Regions from separate parts of the Clostridium sp. B9 genome, predicted to be linked through region 2. Evidence: riboswitches for the same ligand, from Rfam matches in the RefSeq annotation. Region 2 holds a riboswitch; each other region holds the start of a gene.
What was found. Region 2 has a riboswitch for lysine ahead of ACQZHJ_RS08730 (amino acid permease). Riboswitches for the same ligand answer to the same signal wherever they lie in the genome.
Positions count from the first base shown of each region.

Region 1: another riboswitch for lysine. It lies ahead of ACQZHJ_RS17075 (Na+/H+ antiporter NhaC family protein); the one in region 2 lies ahead of ACQZHJ_RS08730 (amino acid permease).
Region 3: another riboswitch for lysine. It lies ahead of lysA (diaminopimelate decarboxylase); the one in region 2 lies ahead of ACQZHJ_RS08730 (amino acid permease).

Region 1 is NZ_JBNWKA010000003.1:3,770,723-3,778,523, reverse strand. It holds gene adhE (bifunctional acetaldehyde-CoA/alcohol dehydrogenase) at 1-2,364, shown strand, start outside; gene ACQZHJ_RS17090 (aminopeptidase P family protein) at 2,518-3,762, shown strand; gene ACQZHJ_RS17085 (phasin family protein) at 3,872-4,210, shown strand; gene ACQZHJ_RS17080 (ABC1 kinase family protein) at 4,407-6,020, shown strand; lysine riboswitch at 6,113-6,288, shown strand; gene ACQZHJ_RS17075 (Na+/H+ antiporter NhaC family protein) at 6,468-7,801, shown strand, end outside.
Region 2 is NZ_JBNWKA010000003.1:1,920,103-1,927,903, forward strand. It holds gene ACQZHJ_RS08700 (HAD-IB family hydrolase) at 1-246, shown strand, start outside; gene ACQZHJ_RS08705 (NUDIX domain-containing protein) at 705-1,091, shown strand; gene ACQZHJ_RS08710 (hypothetical protein) at 1,172-1,390, shown strand; gene ACQZHJ_RS08715 (YczE/YyaS/YitT family protein) at 1,436-2,083, opposite strand; gene ACQZHJ_RS08720 (hypothetical protein) at 2,360-2,695, shown strand; gene ACQZHJ_RS08725 (dicarboxylate/amino acid:cation symporter) at 3,038-4,258, opposite strand; lysine riboswitch at 4,486-4,662, shown strand; gene ACQZHJ_RS08730 (amino acid permease) at 4,785-6,224, shown strand; gene ACQZHJ_RS08735 (NAD(P)-dependent oxidoreductase) at 6,408-7,801, shown strand, end outside.
Region 3 is NZ_JBNWKA010000003.1:887,986-895,786, reverse strand. It holds gene ftsH (ATP-dependent zinc metalloprotease FtsH) at 1-156, opposite strand, end outside; gene lepB (signal peptidase I) at 181-711, opposite strand; gene ACQZHJ_RS04025 (DUF3006 domain-containing protein) at 711-932, opposite strand; gene lysA (diaminopimelate decarboxylase) at 1,331-2,626, opposite strand; lysine riboswitch at 2,761-2,931, opposite strand; gene ACQZHJ_RS04015 (NAD(+) diphosphatase) at 3,217-3,756, opposite strand; gene sfsA (DNA/RNA nuclease SfsA) at 3,960-4,652, opposite strand; tRNA gene ACQZHJ_RS04005 (tRNA-Glu) at 5,027-5,101, opposite strand; rRNA gene rrf (5S ribosomal RNA) at 5,108-5,225, opposite strand; rRNA gene ACQZHJ_RS03995 (23S ribosomal RNA) at 5,283-7,801, opposite strand, start outside.

The sequences.
Region 1 (7,801 bases), 1.9 Mb from region 2:
AAATACAAGGATGAAAAAACTTGTGGAATAATAGAAAAAGATGAATCATTCGGTATCACAAAAGTGGCTGAGCCAATCGGAGTTGTAGCAGCAATCGTTCCTACTACAAACCCAACATCAACAGCTATATTCAAAGCTTTAATATCATTAAAGACTAGAAACGCTGTATTCTTCTCACCACACCCAAGAGCTAAAAACTCAACAATAGAAGCAGCAAGAGTTGTTTTAGAAGCAGCAGTTAAAGCTGGAGCTCCTAAGGATATAATCGGATGGATAGATGAGCCATCAGTTGAAATGTCACAAGTATTAATGGCAGAAGCTGATATCATACTAGCTACTGGTGGTCCAGGAATGGTTAAAGCCGCTTACTCATCAGGTAAACCAGCTATCGGAGTTGGAGCAGGTAATACACCAGCTATCATAGATGAAACTGCTCACTTAAAAATGGCAGTAAACTCAATATTATTATCAAAAACTTTCGATAACGGAGTTATCTGTGCATCAGAGCAAACTGTATTAGTTGTTGATGAAGTTTACGATGAAGTAAGAAAAGAGTTCGCTGACAGAGGAGCTTACTTCTTAAAAGATAAAGAAATAGATAAAGTAAGAAAAACAATTTTAATAAACGGTAACTTAAATGCTAACATAGTTGGTCAATCAGCATGGAAAATAGCTGATATGGCTGGTGTTAAAGTTCCAAAAGACACTAAAGTTTTAATAGGTGAAGTTGAATCAGTTGAATTAGAAGAGCCATTCTCACACGAGAAATTATCACCAGTATTAGGAATGTACAGAGTTGCTAACTTCGAAGAAGCTTTAGTTAAAGCTGAAAGATTAGTTGAACTTGGTGGATTTGGTCATACTTCAGTTTTATATACAGATAGAATGAAGTCACAAGACAGAATCATGAAATTTGGTGCTACTATGAAAACTGGTAGAACAATAATCAACATGCCATCAACTCAAGGAGCAATCGGAGATATCTACAACTTTAAGCTAGCACCTTCATTAACATTAGGTTGCGGATCATGGGGTGGAAACTCAGTTTCAGAAAACGTTGGTCCTAAACACTTAATTAACATTAAGAGTGTAGCTGAAAGGAGAGAAAATATGCTTTGGTTCAGAGTTCCAGAAAAAGTTTACTTCAAATATGGTGCTTTAGGAGTTGCTCTTAGAGAATTAAAAGATTTAAACAAGAAAAAAGTATTTATAGTAACAGACAACGTACTAGCTAGTCTAGGATATGTTGATAAAATAACAAATGTTTTAGAAGAAATAGGTGTAGATTTCAGAGTATTCTCAGAAGTTACTCCAGACCCAACTTTAGCATGTGCTAAAAAAGGTGCTGAAGCAATGAGAAGCTATCAACCAGATGCAATCATAGCTCTTGGTGGAGGTTCACCAATGGACGCTGCTAAGATTATGTGGGTAATGTATGAGCATCCAGAAGTTGCTTTCGAAGATTTAGCAATGAGATTTATGGATATAAGAAAGAGAGTTTACCCATTCCCAACTATGGGTCAAAAAGCTATGATGATTTCAGTTCCAACATCAGCTGGTACTGGTTCAGAAGTAACTCCATTCGCAGTTATAACTGATGAAGAAACAGGAGTAAAATACCCATTAGCAGATTACGAGTTAACTCCAGATATGGCTATCATAGATGCTGAACTTATGATGAACATGCCAAAAGGATTAACAGCTGCATCAGGAATTGACGCATTAACTCATGCTTTAGAAGCTTATGTTTCAGTTTTAGCATCAGAGTACACTAACGGATTAGCTTTAGAAGCTATCAGATTAATATTCAAATACTTACCACAAGCTTACGCTGAGGGAACTACAAATGTTAAAGCAAGAGAGAAAATGGCTCACGCTTCAACAATGGCAGGTATGGCATTCGCTAACGCATTCTTAGGAGTATGTCACTCAATGGCACACAAATTAGGATCAGAGCACCATATAGCTCACGGAGTTGCTAACGGAATCTTAATCGACCAAGTAATAAGATTCAACGCTGTTGACAACCCAAGAAAACAAGCTGCATTCCCACAATACAAGTATCCAAATGCTAAGTGGAGATACGCTGTAATAGCTGACTACTTAGGATTAGGTGGAAAGAATGAAGATGAGAAAGTTAACAACTTAATCAAAGCTATAGATGGTCTTAAGAAGACTGTTGGAATCCCTGCAACAATAGCTGATTGCGGAGTTTCAAAAGAAGCCTTCTACGCTACATTAGAAAAAATGAGTGAAGATGCATTCGATGACCAATGTACAGGAGCTAACCCAAGATACCCATTAATCAGTGAAATCAAGCAAATGTACACTAACGCTTTCGAAGGCAAAAAAGACAGAGTTTAGTAGTTTTGTACTAAGATGAATAATAAATACTCACTAGGTAACTAGTGAGTATTTTTTTTAATTTAGATAAAAATAAAAATATGTCATTCTAAAGATAAGATTTTAAAAGGTATATATGGTAAAATTTAATAAATAGGAATTGGAGGGATTTAGATGAACAAATTAGTTTTTACTAAGAACAGAGAGAATTTATTAAAGAAATTAGATGATAATTCAGTACTAGTATTGTTTGCAGGAGAAGCAAAGAGAAAGACTGCTGATGAGTATTTCCCATTTACTCCTAATAGAAATTTCTATTACTTAACAGGAATAGATGAAGAAAAACATATTTTAGTTATTAAAAAGATTGGTGGAATCACCGAAGAGAACTTATATATATTAAGACCTAATTTAGAGCAAGAAAAATGGACTGGAAAGACAATTAGAGATTATGAGGCTAAAGAGGTTTCAGGAATTGAAAATATAAAATACTTAGAACAATTTGAAGGTGATTTAAACACTTTATTTGTTAATGGAATAGCTGAGATCTTATACTTAGATTTAGAGAGAGTAGGATTTAACGAAGAGGTTAGTAAGAGTCAAGGATTTGCTAAGGAAATAAGAGAAAAATATCCTCAGGTGGTAGTAAAGGATACTTATAGTAAAATAGCTGATCTAAGACAGATTAAATGTGCAGAAGAAGTAGAAGAAATCAAGAAGGCTGCAGACATAACGGCTAAGGGTGTAGAACTTTTAATGAAAGAGTGTAAGCCTGGAATGAAGGAATATGAATTAGAGGCTTACTTTGATTTCTATTTAAAGCAGCATGGTGTTAAGGATTATGCTTTCAAAACAATAGCAGCAGCTGGAGTTAATGCGGCTACTTTACATTATGTAGATAATAATAGTGAAATCAAAGATGGGGATTTAATTCTATTTGATTTAGGTGCTCAAGTTAACTACTATAATGGAGATATATCAAGAACATTCCCTGCTAATGGTAAATTCTCAAAAAGACAAAAAGAAGTATATGAGGAAGTTTTAAAGGTTAATGAAGAGATAATAAACTCTATAAGACCTGGAGTAGGTTTTGTTGAGTTAAATGAAAAGGCGAATAACCTTTTAGCAGAAGCTTGTGTTAGACTTGGACTTATTGAAGATAAGAAAGAGTTTAGAAAGTATTACTTCCACTCAATAGGACATAGCTTAGGACTTGATACTCATGATGTTGGAAAGAGAAATATAATCCTTGAAGAAGGAATGGTATATACTGTAGAGCCTGGACTATACATTGAAGAAGAGTGTATCGGTATTAGAATAGAGGATGATGTTTTAGTTACTAAAGATGGTTGTGAAGTTTTAACTAAGGATTGCATAAAATCAGTAGAAGATATAGAGAAGTTTATGAGTAATAAATAATTCTAAATTTAAGTTTACTTTAAGAATAATAAGCTTTATTTCTGAAGAAATTAAGAGTAGAATTAAATAAATTCATAAGAAAATACTATGGTTTTAGGAGATGATCAATATGATAAATGAATTAAAAAAAGCTATGTTAGCTGGAGTTGGAACTGCTGCTACAGCTTATGAAAAAGCAGATTCTTTCATAGGAGACATGGTTTCTAAAGGAAGAATGACTGTTGAAGATGGTAAAGTATTATCAGAAGAATTAAAAAGAAATGTACAAGAAAGAACAAATGAAGCTACAAATGAAATAAATGAAAAATTAGAGAAGCTTAAACCTTTTTCAAAGGATGACTTCAAAGCTATGTATGATGAAGCTAATAAAGAAACTCTTGAAGAAATAAATAAATTAAGAGAGAGAGTAGCTGTTTTAGAAGATAAATTAAATAATAGAGAAGAGTAAGGTTTTTGAGATATATCTCAAAATCAATTGATGATAAAACTTATAAATATATTAGGGAACTTAGGTTAAGTTTTTTAAGATATTTATAAGTTTTATTTAGATTTTTGATATAAGTAAGGTTATAAATTAAAAAATTAAATTGCTTATGGAAAATAACAATAGTTTTTCTAAGTTAGATAGTATAGGAGGTGAGTTTATGAGTAAGAGACAAGGTGTTCAGAGGTTAAGAGAAATTGTTAGGGTTTTTACTTATTATGGTTTTGATTTCTTAGTATCTAGCAAATTACCTAATAGCAAAAAAGGTGAACCTAGACCACAGGCTTTTAGAGAGGCTTTAGAGGAATTAGGGGCTACATTTGTTAAGATAGGACAAATACTTAGTACAAGGCCAGATTTACTTCCTAAGGCTTATATAAAGGAGCTGGAGAAGCTTCAGGATGAGAATGAGATAACTAGTTTTGATAAAGTTAAAGAAATATTTCAAGAATCTTTTGGAACAAGTATAGATACTTACTTTACGTATTTTAGTGAAAGACCATTAGCATCAGCATCTATTGCGCAAGTTCATAGAGCTACTTTGCTTGATGGAAGAGAGGTTGTTGTTAAGGTTCAACATTATGAAATTGCAGAGAAGATGAAGCTTGATTTAAGCATACTTAGAAGATTAAGTAGATTTACAACAGCACATATGTCTAATATTCCTGTAAATCCATTTGAAGCATTTAAAGAAATTGAAGATGCTACGCTTAAAGAACTTGATTTTATAAAAGAGGCTAAGAATACAGTTAAATTTAAAGTTTTAAATAAAAATGTTGCATGTGTTAGTGCACCTACAATTATAGATAGATTGACTTCTAAAAAAGTTTTAACAATGGAGTATATTGAAGGGTACAAAATAACTGATGATAAGATATTAGAGCGTGAAGGATATGATAGAAAAGATATAGCGAATAAATTAGCTAATTCGTTTTTTAAACAAGTATTTGAAGATGGATTTTTTCATGGTGACCCCCATCCAGGAAATCTTTTCATAAAAGATGGTAAGATATATTTTATAGATTTTGGCCTAGTTGGAGAACTAGATGCAAATCTTAAAAAATGGCTTACGAAGGCTATGATAGCAATGGCTTTAGATGATATAGATACTTTAGTTGATTTCGTTAATGCTATTGCCATAAGAAAGGGACCAGTTAAGACTTCGATTTTATATGATGACTTAAACAACATAGTTTTAAGATACATAAATGCTTCTTTAAAAAGTATAAAAATATCAGATTTATTCAAAGAGATATTTGATATAGCTGAAAGAAATAATTTGCAAATGCCTAAAGAACTTGTTACTTTAGTAAGGTCTATAGTGATTTTAGAAGGGGTTGTAGCGAAAATTGATCCAGATCTAGAGATTATGGAGTGTATTTTCCCTTACATAAAAGAAAGAAATAAAGAGGCAATGCTAGAAAGTTTAGATAAGGATAAACTTATAATTGGTGCATATAAATTTGCAGAAAAAAGCCTTGAGATTCCTACTAAGTTTTCAGAGCTAGTGGATAGTTTATCAAATGGAAGAACTAAGATGCAGATAGAGGTTAATGGACTGGATAAGCCTTTAACTGATTTAAATAGAATGGTTAATAGAATATCATTTGCACTTATTGTTGGATGTATGATAATAGGCTCTTCTTTAATAGTAGATGCTAGGATTGGTCCTACTTTTGAAGGAGTTCCATTATTAGGTGTTATAGGATTTGTTGTTTCTGGAGTATTTGGATTTTGGCTTTTAATTTCTATAATAAAGTCTGGATTTTTTTAATAAATAGTTAATAAAGTTATAAAATGGTTGAAACACTCATAGTTATAGTGTATAAATATATACAATATAATAATTCGAAAAGTGAATAGTTTAAAAGAGGTAGAGGCGCGAGCAATCAATAGTACTAAGACAGAGTTAAGCAACGTAGAAGTGTTAGGAAAGGGATTATCGCCGAAGTTTCTAGTCAAAGCTTTGAGGCTAGATGCTGGGGTTGCACAGAATATGTGTAACACTGTCACAAGAAAATTTGTGGAGTGCTATCATCTTAGGGAATCATACTAGTAAGAATATGTTTATTTAACAGAGAAGTTTCGTACTATTAAGACCTTAGGTTGATTAAGCCTAAGGTCTTTTTTTATTAATAAATATAAAAGTATTTAGAGATAATAGTAATGAAAATAGGGCCTCTATAGATTAATTCACTAATATTTTAAGGGGGATTTCAAAATGAGAAACAGAACAAGATTTCAAGTTTTTTTAGCAGTTTTTATTATGACAATGCTATGTTCAACTTTAGTTTTTGCAACTGAAGATATTGCGGCGGTAAACTCAGCTAAATTTGGCTTATGGACGGTTTTACCACCATTAGTTTCAATAGTGCTAGCTTTCATAACAAAGAATGTTATAGTTTCACTATTCATAGGTACAATGACAGGATGCGTAATGTTACAACTAAACGGATTTAACGTAATTCAAGCGTTAACTCAAGGATTTATAGATTTTACTTATAGAGCTTTAAACTCTTTAGCGGATCCATGGAATGCAGGTATTATCCTTCAAGTTTTAGTTATAGGAGGAGTTATTCACTTAGTAGCTAAAATGGGAGGAGCTAAGGCGATAGCTGAAGCTTTAGCAAGAAAAGCTAAGACAGTTAAAAGTGCACAGCTTACAACTTGGCTTTTAGGGTTAGCAGTTTTCTTTGATGATTATGCAAATTCATTAATAGTTGGTCCTATAATGAGACCAGTTACAGATAAATTAGGTGTTTCAAGAGAAAAATTAGCTTTTGTTATAGATGCTACTGCAGCTCCAATAGCGGGGTTAGCAATAATATCAACTTGGATAGGATTAGAGGTTGGATTAATAGGAGATGCGCTTCAAAGTGTTGGAATAGAAGCAGATGGATTTGGAGTTTTCTTAGAAACTATACCTTATAGATTTTATAACATATTAATCTTAGCTTTTGTTGTTATATCAGCAATTACTTTAAGAGAGTTTGGCCCAATGCTTAAAGCTGAGAGAAGAGCTAGAAAAGGTGAAGTATTACCAGTTACAGAAACAGCAACAGATAGTGAAGATTTAGAACCAATAGAGGGAATCAAGTTAAGTGTATGGAATGCAATAATTCCAATAGGTGTTTTAATAGGCTCATCATTAATTGGATTTTATTACAGTGGATGGGTAACTGTAATGGGTGGAGAAGATTTGGCAATAATAGAGATGATGAATAACTCTCCACTAAGCTTTGCAAGCATACAGGCTGCTTTCTCAAATGCTGATGCTTCAATAGTTTTATTCCAATCAGCATTATTAGCTACAATAGTTGCTTTAGCCTTAGGTGTAGGTAGAAAAATATTTACTATATCAGAAGGTATAGGAATATGGGTTGAAGGAATGAAAGGTCTTTTAATAACAGGAGTAATTCTTATATTAGCTTGGTCATTAAGTTCCGTAATAAAAGAGTTAGGAACTGCTGCTTATTTAGTTGGAGTATTATCAGATACAATACCAGCATTCTTGTTACCAGCTATTATATTTATACTTGGTTCAGTAATTGCTTT
Region 2 (7,801 bases):
GAAAATGCTATTCTAGATCTTAAAGAAAAATATAATATAGACTTAGAAAATAGTTATGCATATGGTGATACTTCTGGAGATTTCACTATGTTTAAAAATGTAGGGATACCGTATGCCATAAATCCAACTAGAGAGTTATTAACTAAGGTTCTAGAAAATGATGAAATAAAAGAGAAGATTAAGGTTATAGTTGAAAGAAAAGATGTTACTTATGGACTTGATATAAATAATTTACAACTTATTTAATCAATAAAAATTAACTATTTAAATTAATTAGAGTTTGAAATTGAACCTTATTTATAAGTGAATATAGATTCTTGAGTTAATGAATTAAAGACAAAGAAGAGGGTGGTTAAAATCAACCTCTTCTTTTTAATATTCGTGTTTTTATAAAAAATCCCCGGGGCTATAAAATTAGAGTGGTTGAAATTATACTGAATATACCGAATCATTATAACTTTTATAAAAATATAATTCGTATAAATTCTTGATAGCTATATAAATCTTTAAAGGATAAAAGAAAGTGTTTTACATTAAATCCCTTTCAAGTTTATTAATATATAATCCAAAGATTATTGATAATGTTTTCAAATTAAATAAGATTGAAAACATTATTTAAACTTATAATAAATTAATACAACAACATACTATAATTTGCTATAATATGTATATATAAAACGAATTGTGTAAAAGGGGAGAAAGATATGAGCAACATAAAACTTTGTTCTGTTATTATAAAGGATGATTTTAATAACATATTAATTTCAAAAAGAAAAGGAAAAAAGAGTGAAGAACATTTATGGTATATCTTTGAGAGAAAAATCAAAGGAAGAGAGACTCCTGAAAAGTGTGCAAACAGAGCTATAAAAGAGGATTTAAAAACTATAGTTTTTGATTTAAAAGAATTATGCGATTTTAATATTAATGAAGAAGAGGATTTAAGGGTATTTACAGGTTCATTAAAAGAAAAAGTAACTTGTGGAGCTAATATAACTGCTTATAAATGGATAAATAAAGATGATTTAGGCGAATATACTTTCCCAGAGAGCGAAATGAAGAAGATAAATGCTTTTTTTGAAAGTACAATCTAATTATTTAAGAAATACAAAAACATGTCAAAGTTGGCATGTTTTTCTTTTGTTGTTATAATAAAAATGAGAGGTGATTTATTATGACATTATTAAGAAAGAAAATTTTAGGAGAAGATTTTCATGTTACTATAAAACCAATATATAATAGAGAGGATACCTTGGCCTTTACATTTTCACCAGATCAGAAGAGGGTGGAAATAGGAGAGGAAATTAAAATAACAGTTAAACATCCAACTAAAAGATATGATGCATTCTGCGATGAATTAGTAGAATTGATAGCTAAATATCAGGAATTATAATACATAAAAAAAGCCAGTCCCAAAAAAGGACTGGTTTTTTATGTATTATTTTGTAGCAGTTTTTCCTATAAACTTATGTACAATCTTCTCACATGGTGGCATAAAGAATTGAATAGCTGGACCAGTGAAAAGAACTGCTATAATTGTACCAACACCTACAACACCATCTAAAGCGTATCCTATAGCTAAGAATGTTAAGTCTAAGCAGATACGTATCCAACGATATTGGAAGTTAGTTTTATCTCTTATTATAAGAGGTACTAGGTCGTTTGGTGCAACCCCTAATTCAGTACTAACTAAAAATGAGAATCCTATAGCTATAATTATACAGCTTAAAGCTACGATTATAGCTTTAGTAAATAAGTTAACATCATTAAGCATAGTGTCTAATCCGAATTTTTGTAAAGTTTTCATAATAAAGTCTATAGTAGGACCTATTACTAAAACTAGAACAAAAGTACCAACTTGAAGTCTCTTTCTGTCTATTAAGAAGATACCTATAACTAAAGTAACAAGTATAATCATGTTGGCGCTTCCAGTTGAAACACCTAAAGCATCAGAAAGACCTTGAGTAAATACAGTAAATGGGTCAGACCCAGCGTTAGTTAATAAGAATATTACAACTCCTAATTGTATGATTGCCATTCCTAATAAGAAAAATATCAGTTTAGGAATAATATTTCCTTTTTTCATTTTTAATACACTCCTTGTTTTTGAGTTTTGTGAATCGTATTATTGAATGTGAATTTAATATTTAAGCGTATTTAAAAAAACTTAAAGGAACACCAAACAAAATGATTATACAAGTTGTTCATCAATATGTCAAATATATTAATAATTTAACAAAGTTTATTCATAATTTAATGTAAAATTGGGTAAAAAATCTAGATTACCATGATAAATGATAAAATTGAAATGTATTTAATTTTATTTTATAATTATTACGTTAGATTAGAGAGGTGGAATTATATGAATAATGATAAAATAACTAAAGAACACATAGCAAGAATAGCTAAAGGATCAGCATACTTTATATTTAAAAATGGTCCAGTTAATAAACTTCACAAAGAAAACAAGATTTCAGATGAAGATATGAAAAATATGCAAGAGTATTTACAAAATCATTTAGCATATCTTTATGAAGTTTTACTTGAAGAAGGAAACTTAAAGAAATATGAGTTAATAATGAACACAATGCATCAATTTTACGTAAATGATGATACAGAAGTAACTTTAGAAGACGAAAATTTTGATGCTTTATATGACCAACTATTCCCTAAAAGCAGCAATATAGTTATTAAATAAAACGATATGTTTAATAGGGTGATTTCTAGCTATATCTTTAGACCTAACTTAATTTCGTAAAGAGTTTCTATTGGTCATTCCAGAATAATAGCTAAAGCTTTTAAACTCACTGCGTTCAAACAGAAAAAGCTTCTTAACGCTATTATTCTTCCATAACCAATGAAACTCTAATTACTTATTAAGATGGTCTTTCATCTATATCTAGAAATCACCCGTCTTAAAATGTATCGTTTTATTATTAAGTTGTGATATGTCTAGAAATTAACACTGAATTCAAAGTAGAGCTTACAACAAAAGAGCTATATCAAACAGTAGTATGTTTTGATATAGCTCTTAAAATATTTAGTTATAACTTATCTCTGGGATAAATTCCTCTTCACCATCTAAGTTTTCTTCAGTCTTTTTAGATTTTCTCTTTAAAATAGCTTCTACTATTATAGCAATAGCTCCATCACCAGTTACGTTAGTAGCAGTACCAAAGCTATCTTGTGCTGCATGTAATGCTATCATTAAAGACTTTTCTACATTACCAAATCCAAGCATACCTTCAAGTAATCCTAAAGCCGCCATAACTCCACCCCCAGGTACACCAGGTGCTGCAACCATTGTTACTCCAAGCATTAATATAAATGGTAGCATTAATCCTATAGTAGGAACTTGTCCCCTCATATACATTACTGCCATAGAAGCAAGAACTAAAGTTATTGTATCACCAGCTAGGTTTATTGTAGCTCCTAAAGGAATTACAAAGTCACATACATCTTCTTCAACACCATTTTCCTTAGCACAGTTTAAAGTTACTGGAATAGTAGCTGCTGATGATTGAGTTCCTAAAGCTGTCATATAAGCTGGAATCATATTCTTTATAAGTTTTATAGGATTTTTTTTCTTTATAGAACCTGCTATTACATACTGGACTAATAAGTATAATCCTTGTATTGAGAATAATACGGCATATACAATTCCAAAAGATTTTAAAGTTGTAAATATCTCTCCACTAAAGCTTAACTTAGCGAATATAGAAAGTATATATACTGGAACTAAAGGAATTAGTATATTCTTTATTGTTAATGTAACTACATGATTAAATTCTTCAGATACTCTTAATAGGTAACTATTCTTTATTTTAGAAATTCCTATTCCTAATAAGAATGAAAAAGCTAAAGCAGACATAACACTTACCATTGGAGGTATATCTATTGAAAAGTATGGTTCAACATTTACTGCACTATTAGCTAAAGTAGCACTAACTATAAATTTAGGAAGTATGTAGCTTCCTACAAAGAAAGTTATTAATCCAATTGAAAATGTTGATATATATGAAACTAAAGTAGTTACTAAAAGTCCTTTTCCTGATTTATTTCCTAAGGATGCTATCCCAGGAAATATAAATCCAATTATTATAAGTGGTATTAAGAAGCTAAGTAAGCTTCCAAATAAACTATTGAAGGTTACTAATATCTTAACCGGTATTTCTGTATTTATATAGGAAGATCCTAGCCCAATGAATATTCCTAAAATTATTGCGAAGAAAATTTTGCTTACTAAAGATAATTTTTTCATAATTGCCCCCTTCTGTATTTTTACTAAATACATATGTTCTCGATATGAATACATATTACTATAATTAATATATAAAGTCAAGCTATATAATATAAGTATTTTTTATTTCTACATATTTGAAAGTAGGTTAACTTATATAATGTAGGTTTAAAATTCATTAAGGTTAAAATGAATTTTTCCTTGACAATTTATTAATAGGAGTTCATAATTGTTAATGAAAAGTGAATAACTGAGATAGAGGCGCAATGATTAAAAGTAACCTTACTGAGTGTAAGCAACGTTGAAGTAAAGTGAAAGGATGATTTGCCGAAATCAATAGAAAAAGCTTTAATTTCTATTAGGTTGGGGTTAAGTATAATATGCTTAACACTGTCACAATTAATTTGTGGTGTGCTATCATGAAAGAGAGTATTGTATATAGACTTTACAAACCCTTAAGCATGAAACCACGCTTAAGGGTTTCTTTTGTTAGCGGACTTAGTTATCACTTATGGCTTACTAAAAAAACCATAAGGAGGACTAAAAAATGAGTCAAGAACAAAATACTAATTTGAAAAGAGGGCTTAAATCAAGACATCTTAGCATGATTGCTATGGGTGGAGCCATAGGAACAGGTATATTCCTAGCAATGGGAGATACTTTGCATCAAGCAGGTGTTGGAGGAGCCTTTGTAGCTTACGGAGTAATAGGGGTAATGGTTTATTTCCTTTGTACAAGCTTAGGAGAAATGGCAACTTACATGCCTGAAACAGGATCTTTCGGTACATATGCTACCAAATTTATTGATCCAGCCTTAGGATTTGCCTTAGGATGGAACTACTGGTACAACTGGGCTATAACAATAGCTACAGAAATGGTTGCAGGATCTTTATTAATGAAGTTCTGGTTTCCTAATGTTTCATCAATAGTTTGGAGTGCTTTATTCTTAGTAATTATATTAGGTCTTAATTTATTATCAGCAAAAGCATATGGTGAATCTGAATTCTGGTTTGCAGCAATCAAAGTTGCTACAGTTATTATATTCCTTATTGTAGGTGTACTTATGATATTTGGAATACTAGGCGGAGAAAAAGTTGGTTTCAAAAACTTCTATGCTAATGGTGAACCATTCATTGGAGGAACAAAATCAATATTCATGATATTCTTAATAGCTGGTTTCTCATTTCAAGGTACAGAGCTAGTTGGAGTTGCAGCTGGTGAAAGTGAAGACCCTGAGAAAAATGTACCAAAAGCAGTTAACACTATTTTCTGGAGAATATTATTATTCTACTTAGGAACAATCTTAGTAATTGGAGCTTTAGTTCCAAATGCACAAGCAGGTGTTGAAACAAGTGCATTTACTATAGTGTTCCAAAAGTTAGGCTTAGCAGGAGCAGCTTCAGTAATGAATGCTATAATACTTACATCAGTTTTATCAGCTGGTAACTCAGGTATGTATGCATCAAGTAGAATGCTTCATTCTATGGCTAAAAGTGGAATGGCACCAAAGATGTTTGAAAAGACAAGCAAAAATGGTGTTCCAGTTAACGCAATCATATTAACTACAATAATTGCAAGTTTATGTTTTTTAACAGGTATCTATGCAGAAAATGTTGTTTACGTATGGCTTGTAGCAGCTTCAGGACTTTCAGGATTTATAGCATGGCTTGGAATAGCCCTTTGTCATTATAGATTTAGAAAAGCTTATGTAGCTCAAGGAAAAGATTTAAATAAGTTAGTTTATAAAGCTAAGTTATTCCCATTTGGACCTATAATTGCATTACTATTATGTGGCGTAGTTGTTTTAGGACAAGGATACGCATACTTAGATGTTACAAATGGAGTAGATTGGGGTGGATTAATTTCATCATATATTGGAATTCCACTATTTGTAGGATTATATTTATACTATAAAATTAGATATAAAACTAAGTTTATAAAATTAGAAGATGTTGATTTAACTAGAGATGAAGTCAAATATCAATAGAATATTTAAATAAAAAGAAGAGGTTATTTATAGCCTCTTCTTTTTTTTGTTTGAATATATTGTTCTATATTGCCAAAAACTAAAAAAGAAAATCTCCATACTTAAATAAGTAAATGTGAATCATTAACAAATTATTGACAATTTATCAATAAAGAGTAAGATAAAAAAAGAAAGGAGGTTATTATGAATAAGATATTTATTATAGGAAATCAGAATGCCCTTATAGAATCACTATGTCACAGATTTTCAAAGGAAGGTTTCGGAGTTGTAGTCATGTCAAATAACTTTACAAATTCTAAAAAATATAGAACCTTTAAAGATAATTTAGACGATAAACAATTAGAGCTTATTTTTAAAAGAAACCTTTTTAAAGTAGTAATCTACTTAGATTATTTTGAGGATGTAAATAAACTTACAAAGTTACTTAAGCTTGCTTCTAAATACAATGTTAGAAATTTTATAAGGACAGCAGATTTAATAAAAGAAAATGATGAAGCTTTAGATGGTTCATTAATCAATAATATATGTTTAGCCTTTAAAGAGATTTCAAATACAAATATTGTAACATTAAAAATCCCTATACTTTATGGAAATGGATTCCCTAAGGATTTTATGGATAAGAAGATATTTACTATTATGAACAATTTAATTAAAGGAAAGAACATTGCTTATGATAGTACTGTTAGAAGGAGTTATCTTAATGTAAATGATGCATCAGAGTCTATATACCTATCTGTCAAAAATTCTTTAAATGGATTATATACTATTCCTAGTAATGGGGAGTTTACTTTAAATGAGTTAAATGAAATTCTAACAGGAAGTTTTAGTAGAGAAATCGGTGATGAAGATTTTATTTTTAAAAATTCATCCTTTAGTATAGCTACTGGTTTCAAAGAAAAATACTCTTTATCAAAAGAACTGCCTATTATTTTTGAAAATTATAAGGATTTAATAGCTCTTAAAAAGGAACGCAGTTTAAAATCATCTAAATATAAAAAAATAAAGAACTTCTTAAAGGTCTCTAAACCTTATATAGAGAATATAGTTCTATTTATATTGGTTTGTTTTCTTTCAAATATTATTTCTCCAACGGACTCCATATTTTCAACAATAGATATTAAGCTTATTTATATAATAGTCATAGGTATAGTTTATGGTTCAAAACAGTCACTATTAGCAACTTTATTATCTTGCTTATTGTTAGTTGGAGAACAGCTATCAATGGGAATATCCTTAGTCTCAATTCTTGTATTAAACGAGTCCTTGGTACAACTTCTTACATATATTTTAGTGGGAGTTTATGTTGGATATGCTAGTGACTTTAAAAATGTATCTATAAACAATTTAAAAAAAGAAAAGAAAAAACAAGAAGAGGAGTATGAATTTTTAGAGGATTTATATACTAAAACCTACGATGAGAAAAAAGAGTTAGAGGAAAAGGTAATAGCTTCTAATGATAGCTTTGGAAAAATATATTCTGTAGTTAGGGAGTTAGATAGCTTAGAACCTCAATACATTTTGAAATCTTCTATTGATATATTAGAGAAGTTCTTAAATAGTAAACGTATTGCTATATA
Region 3 (7,801 bases), 1.0 Mb from region 2:
TTTAACTTCTTTCTTATCTACCATCTGCATAAAAGTACTGTAATCTACTTTTTCATATAATAACTCATCTTTAACCATATTAAAAGTTAATACTATACCAAATGCAATGATACCATATATAAGAATATATTTAAGTATTTTTTTATCTTTAAACATACCTCATTCCTCCTTTTCTAATGTTTATTCTACAAATCCAATTCTATTAAAAGGATATACTGTTATCTGTGCTTTTGCTTCTATATCTTTCCCATCTATATATGGATTCTTCCAATATCTAGCGTCATCACTATTATCTCTGTTGTCACCTAACATAAGAAACTTTCCTTCTGGAACATCAAAAGACATATCTGTTTTTCCACCTTGGTACTTAACATAGTCTTCTTGAAGTTTCTCCCCATTAATGTAAACTGAACCATCACTTTTCACCTCAACATGTTCACCTGGTAACCCAATAACACGTTTAAGAAGTGGTTCATGAAGTTCATCTGACTCGAAAACTACTATGTCTCCTCTTTTTATATTGGAAGGATTATAAATTCTTGTAACAAATAATTGATCCCCAATCTCTACTGTTGGCATCATTGAACCTGTTGGAACCTTAATCTTAAACAGTACAAATTTATGAATCAAAGCGGCTAATAGTAAGGCTGCTAAGATTGGTATTATCCAATCAAAAAAGAATGAATTCTTCTTTGCTACATTTTTTGCCATTATTCTTCCCACATACCTTTCATTAAATCTTCAATCTCTTTTCTTCTTCTTATTGTAAGTTCTTTATCTACCAAAAACTTACCTTCTTTACCTTTTACTAAAACATCCCCCTCTTTTACAGCTCCTATTACATCGTCACTTTTCAATTCCAAAATGCTTTCATTTTCATCTTCACATACAATAAAATTTTCTTCAATTCTATCGACTATTAATTCCTTCATTTTATACTCCTCATCATCAAATTATATAAGAAATATTAAAGTTTAACTAAATTAATCCTTAACATCTTTAGAATCATAAATACTAATGTTTAATTTAAAAGTGTCACATATAAGTATATCACAAATTACCATAACTTTGTAAACTTTAATTCATACTTTTACTCTCAACTTTTAAAATTATTTTACTTTAATTTTACCAGTAGTTTATGTCTTTTTTATGTCTATTTTACTTTTATATTCATTTTTTCTCTCTCTTTTATTATATACTTTAATCTAATATTCTAAATACATTTACTAAAATATTTTTAAATTTACTATTGGCAATTTTGTTTCAATATAAAAATAAAAAAGATTGCATAATATTATATTTACTATGCAACCCACCATATCTTTATTACTTAAATATATTCATTTCTTAACATATCCTCATAAGTCTCTCTTCTACACATAAGCCTTGAAACCCCATTGTTAATACTAACAACAGCAGCTTTTGGAATCCTATTATAATTATTAGCCATTGAATGTCCATATGCCCCAGTAGACATTATTGCTAAAATATCCCCTGTTTCCATTTTGGGCATTTCTATTGAATTTAGGAGAACATCTCCTGATTCACAACATTTTCCTGCTACTGTTACAGTTTCTCTAGATTCATCATAAACCCTATTAGCTATTATTGATTCATAATGAGCACTATATAAAGCTGGTCTTATATTATCACTCATTCCACCATCTACACTAACATATTTTCTTATATTAGGTATTTCCTTAATAGCCCCAACAGTATATAAAGTAAATCCTGCATTTCCTATAATACTTCTTCCTGGTTCTACACTTAATATAGGAACTTCCATATTTAATCTTTCACAAACTTCCTCGGCTTTTCTTAATATAGTTGAACAATAATCCTCAATCTCTCTTGGTGCATCACCTTCAGTATAATAAATACCAAAACCTCCACCTAGGTCTAACTCTTTTATTTCATATCCAAGTCTTTCTTTTATTTCATTTATAAGATTAAGCATTATCTCAGTTGTATCTTCAAAAGGTTCTAGTTCAAATATTTGTGATCCTATATGACAATGTAATCCACTTAATTCAACATATTCTAAATCTAATACATGCTTAACTACATCAAATACTGTATCTCCAATTACAGGGAATCCAAATTTTGAATCTAACTGTCCAGTTTTTATATACTCATGTGTGTGAGCCTCAACTCCTGGAGTTATTCTTAAATAAACTTTTTGAACTCTTCCATATTCTTTAGCTATAGAATTTAAAGTTTCTAACTCATGTAAATTATCAACTATAAATCTGCCTATACCAAGTCTAACTCCTAAGTCTATCTCATAACTTGATTTGTTATTTCCATGAAAATATATTCTTTCTAAAGGAAATCCTGCTTTGTACGCTGTATAAAGCTCTCCCCCTGAAACTACATCTAAATATAAATTTTCTTCATTCACTAAGTTGCACATTGCCATATTTATAAAAGCCTTACCTGCATAAGTAACTCTGTTGTTTCTTTTCTCACACTCCATAGAAGAATAATATCTTCTACAATTGCTTCTAACCAATTCCTCATCAATTACATATAAAGGAGTTCCAAATTCCTTTGCTAAAGCACTTGCTTTAACTCCTCCCACGTATAATTCATTTTCTTCAACTCTCATTGTTCCAAATAATTTCATATCTTATCCTCCACACAATTATAATATTTTAGTGGTAGAGTATAAAAGTATGCAAAGCTACTGACAGTTTGGCATTTTATTCCAATAAATAAAGCAGCAAAGGAACACCTTTGCTGCTCAAATAGCAACTTAGCGTACCTTGTAGCACTCCACTTTTTTTAAAGTGACAGTTATATGTATATTTTACATATCCCCAGGAAAATCGACTACCATCTCTAATCCTTCGGCTATGATCCCTTTCATCATATCTCATCACTCGTCAGCTCCATATGATTACTCTTAATCACAGCACCTCTACTTTGGTCCTATTTCTTACTTTATTCAATAATTATTATATTAATATTTGACTATAATGTTACTAAATATAAAAAAAAATTGCAACACTATTTTAAAAACTTATTAATAAAAATAGTTGTACATTCTAATTATTAGTAATTTCATTTTATCTCTAAAGAAATTTTAACAAACTACTATTATACTAATAAAAAAGCTATGTTTTAAATCAACACTCACTTAAAACATAACCAAATAAAAAAAACTTATATTTATAATATAAACATATAAATATAAGTCTTGTAATATATTAATTTTTATAAGTTACACTTACCACTCTCACATCTAAAAGCTTTTGTTCCTTTATATCCAATTTCTTTTAAAACTTTTCTAACAACTCTTTTTCCTACTTTATCTTCATTGAGTTCACAAAGAGCATCCTCTATATTATACCAAGCTATTCCTTCGACCTCAGTAGATTTTTTAATCTCTCCTGATTCATAATAAGCTATATATGTAAGCATAAGCAATTCTTTTCCCTCTACATAATCACTACCTAAATATTTCACATCTCTAACAGTTATACCGGTTTCTTCTTTAACCTCTCTGTAAACAGTATCCTCTGCTTCTTCATCAATGCCTACATATCCAGATATAAGAACCTTTGAATCTTTGTATATATAACTTTGTTTTAATAAAATTATCTCATCACCTTTAATAACAGCAACCACAACACAAGGTTTTGGTAAATCAAAAAACATCATATCATGTTCACTGCAATAAGGAACCATTCCTTCATCCCAACTATCTTTAAGTTCTAACTTCTTACCGCATAATGGACAATAATTAAACTTCATATAAATACCTTTAGAAAAGTTTATTAAAACGCTGAATTTCTCACTAAAATCAATCATATATTTTTCTAAAACACTTTAGCAAAGAATATCTTAAATCTCTTAAATAGAAACTTTATTCAACATTACTACACTTAACTAAAGTTCACCACCTTTCTTATTCTCAAATACTCTATATTTATTTTATTAGCGCTATTTTAAAGCAACTATAGTATTATTTCAACAGGATTTAGTAACTCTATTTCTTCTTCAGTTACTCTACAATTGTATGAAAATATATCTACACCTTTAGATTTAGCTAATCTAAGTGCTTCACCAAACTTAGGATCTGTTTCATCATTAGGATAGAATTTATTTACATTGTCTATTTGAATTAAAAATATTATCCCTGCACCCATTCCTATATTTTTAACTTCTATAAGTTCTAGAATATGTTTTCTTCCTCTATCTGTAGGTGCATCTGGAAATCTTGCTTCCATACTCTCCTCTAATGTAACACCTTTAACTTCTAAATAATATGTATTCTCTTCATCATCTTGTAGTTTAAAATCAAACCTAGAATTTCCAAAAGTCTTTTCTCTCATAATGTGTTTAAACTTAACTAGTTTTTCTATCTTCTTATTTTTAAGAGCTTCTTCAACAACCTTATTAGGAATTTGCGAATCTATATTTATCAAAATATCCCCTTTATAAGCTGCTATAAGATCATAAGGAGTTTTTCTATTTGGTGTAGTTCCTTTTCTTAGTAAGACCGTACACCCTTCCTTTAAAATCTCTCTGCATCTTCCTGTATTGGGAACATGCACTAAAATTTCTTCACCATTTAAATTAACATACGCTTGAAATCTATTAGGTCTTCTTAAAAATATTGCTTTTTCTATAACACTACCATATTTCATCTTATTGTAACCTCTAATTAATTAATCTAATCAATACATCCATTCAAAATTTAATATTATATACTTTATAATAAATCATTTTTAATAATATATAATAACTTTTATCTAATTTTATTTTTAACTAAAAATATTTATAAAATAATCTATTAATATAATTCTACATAAAAACACTCACCTTAACAAGGTATCTAAATTTTCCTATTCATAAGTTATACTTCGAATTTTTTTAATTTCTATGTATAACTTTAAAATTGAATTAAATTCATAGAAAGTTAAATCACTTTAACTTTTTTAATTATTTTTAGAATCAATATCAAATAAAAATAATATTTTTAAATATAAAAAAACTCGATAAACTTAGTTTATCGAGTTTATGGTGACCCCTAGGGGAATCGAACCCCTGTTACCACCGTGAAAGGGTGGTGTCTTAACCGCTTGACCAAGGGGCCAAACTAACCTGGCGACCACCTACTCTCCCACACAGTCTCCCGTGCAGTACCATCGGCTTCTAAAGGCTTAACCGTCGTGTTCGGAATGGGAACGGGTGTTACCCTAAAGAACATCATCACCAGATATTTAGAAAGATTGTTCTTTCAAAATTGCACATAATCAAATTTAATTTACTATAATTTGGTCAAGCCCTCGATCTATTAGTATCGGTCAGCTGAACATGTTACCATGCTTACACCCCCGACCTATCAACCTTGTGTTCTTCAAGGGATCTTACTAGCTTACGCTATGGGAAATCTCATCTTGAGGTTGGCTTCACGCTTAGATGCTTTCAGCGTTTATCCATTCCCGACTTAGCTACCCAGCTGTGCTCCTGGCGGAACAACTGGTACACCAGAGGTCAGTCCATCCCGGTCCTCTCGTACTAAGGACAGCTCCTCTCAAATTTCCTACGCCCGCGACGGATAGGGACCGAACTGTCTCACGACGTTCTGAACCCAGCTCGCGTGCCGCTTTAATGGGCGAACAGCCCAACCCTTGGGACCTACTTCAGCCCCAGGATGCGACGAGCCGACATCGAGGTGCCAAACCTCCCCGTCGATGTGGACTCTTGGGGGAGATCAGCCTGTTATCCCCGAGGTAGCTTTTATCCGTTGAGCGATGGCCCTCCCACGAGGTACCACCGGATCACTAAGCCCGACTTTCGTCCCTGCTCCACTTGTGGGTGTCGCAGTCAGGCTCCCTTCTGCCTTTGCACTCTTCGAACGATTTCCGACCGTTCTGAGGGAACCTTTGGGCGCCTCCGTTACTTTTTAGGAGGCGACCGCCCCAGTCAAACTGCCCACCTAACAATGTCCTGTGACCAGATTCATGGCCGCCAGTTAGAATTTCAGTACTGTCAGGGTGGTATCCCAAGGATGACTCCACTAAGGCTGACGCCCTAGTTTCCTAGTCTCCCACCTATCCTGTACAGACAATACCAAAACTCAATGCTAAGCTACAGTAAAGCTCTACGGGGTCTTTCCGTCCAATCGCGGGTAGCGAGCATCTTCACTCGCACTACAACTTCGCCGGATTTACAGTTGAGACAGTGCCCAAGTCATTACGCCATTCGTGCGGGTCAGAACTTACCTGACAAGGAATTTCGCTACCTTAGGACCGTTATAGTTACGGCCGCCGTTTACTGGGGCTTAAGTTCATACCTTCGCTTGCGCTAAGTATTCCCCTTAACCTTCCAGCACCGGGCAGGCGTCAGCCCCTATACATCAGCTTACGCTTTAGCAGAGACCTGTGTTTTTGCTAAACAGTTGCTTGGGCCTATTCTCTGCGGCCTACTCTCGTAGGCACCCCTTCTCGCGAACTTACGGGGTCAATTTGCCGAGTTCCTTAACTGTAATTCTTCCGCCGGCCTTAGGATTCTCTCCTCACCTACCTGTGTCGGTTTGCGGTACGGGCACTACTTCTCTCTCTAGACGCTTTTCTTGGCAGCGTGGAATCATGTACTTCGGTTCCGTAGAACCTTCCCCATCACACCTCAGCATTATGAAAGCGGATTTGCCTACTTTCACTGCCTAAGTGCTTAGACTAGCATCCAATAGCTAGCACACACTATCCTCCTGCGTCACGCCATCGATAATAACGATGGTAGTGGTACTGGAATATCAACCAGTTGTCCATCACCTACGCCTTTCGGCCTCGGCTTAGGTCCCGACTAACCCTCAGCGGACGAACCTTCCTGAGGAAACCTTAGGTTTTCGGCCTGTGGGATTCTCACCCACATCTCGCTACTGATGCCAACATTCTCACTCGTAATCAGTCCACCGCTCCTTACGGTACGACTTCAGCCCGATTACGACGCTCTCCTACCGCTTGAATTAAATTCAAGCCCGTAGCTTCGGTGGTAAGTTTAGCCCCGTTACATTTTCGGCGCAAGATCTCTCGACTAGTGAGCTATTACGCACTCTTTTAATGAGTGGCTGCTTCTAAGCCAACATCCTAGTTGTCTTAGAAATCTCACATCCTTTCCCACTTAACTTACACTTTGGGACCTTAGCTGACGATCTGGGCTGTTTCCCTTTTGACTACGGATCTTATCATTCGCAGTCTGACTGCCGAGCTCATAGTATGTGGCATTCGGAGTTTGATAAGGTTCGGTAAGCGCTATGCCCCCTAGCCCATTCAGTGCTCTACCTCCACTACTCATACTCGACGCTAGCCCTAAAGCTATTTCGGAGAGAACCAGCTATCTCCGGGTTCGATTGGAATTTCTCCGCTATCCACAGCTCATCCCATGCTTTTTCAACAGCAACGTGGTTCGGTCCCTCCACGAGGTTTTACCCTCGCTTCAACCTGGCCATGGATAGGTCACCCGGTTTCGGGTCTACGGCATGCAACTAGTCGCCCTATTCAGACTCGGTTTCCCTTCGGCTCCGTACCTTAAGTACTTAACCTTGCTACATACCGTAACTCGTTGGCTCGTTCTACAAAAAGCACTTCATCACCCTCATAAGGGGCTTTGAACGGTTGTAGGCACACGGTTTCAGGTTCTATTTCACTCCCCTCCCGGGGTTCTTTTCACCTTTCCCTCACGGTACTGCTTCACTATCGGTCATCAGGTAGTATTTAGCCTTGGGAGGTGGTCCTCCCTGCTTCCCACAAGGTTTCACGTGTCTCGTGGTACTCTGGATCAGAACTAATTG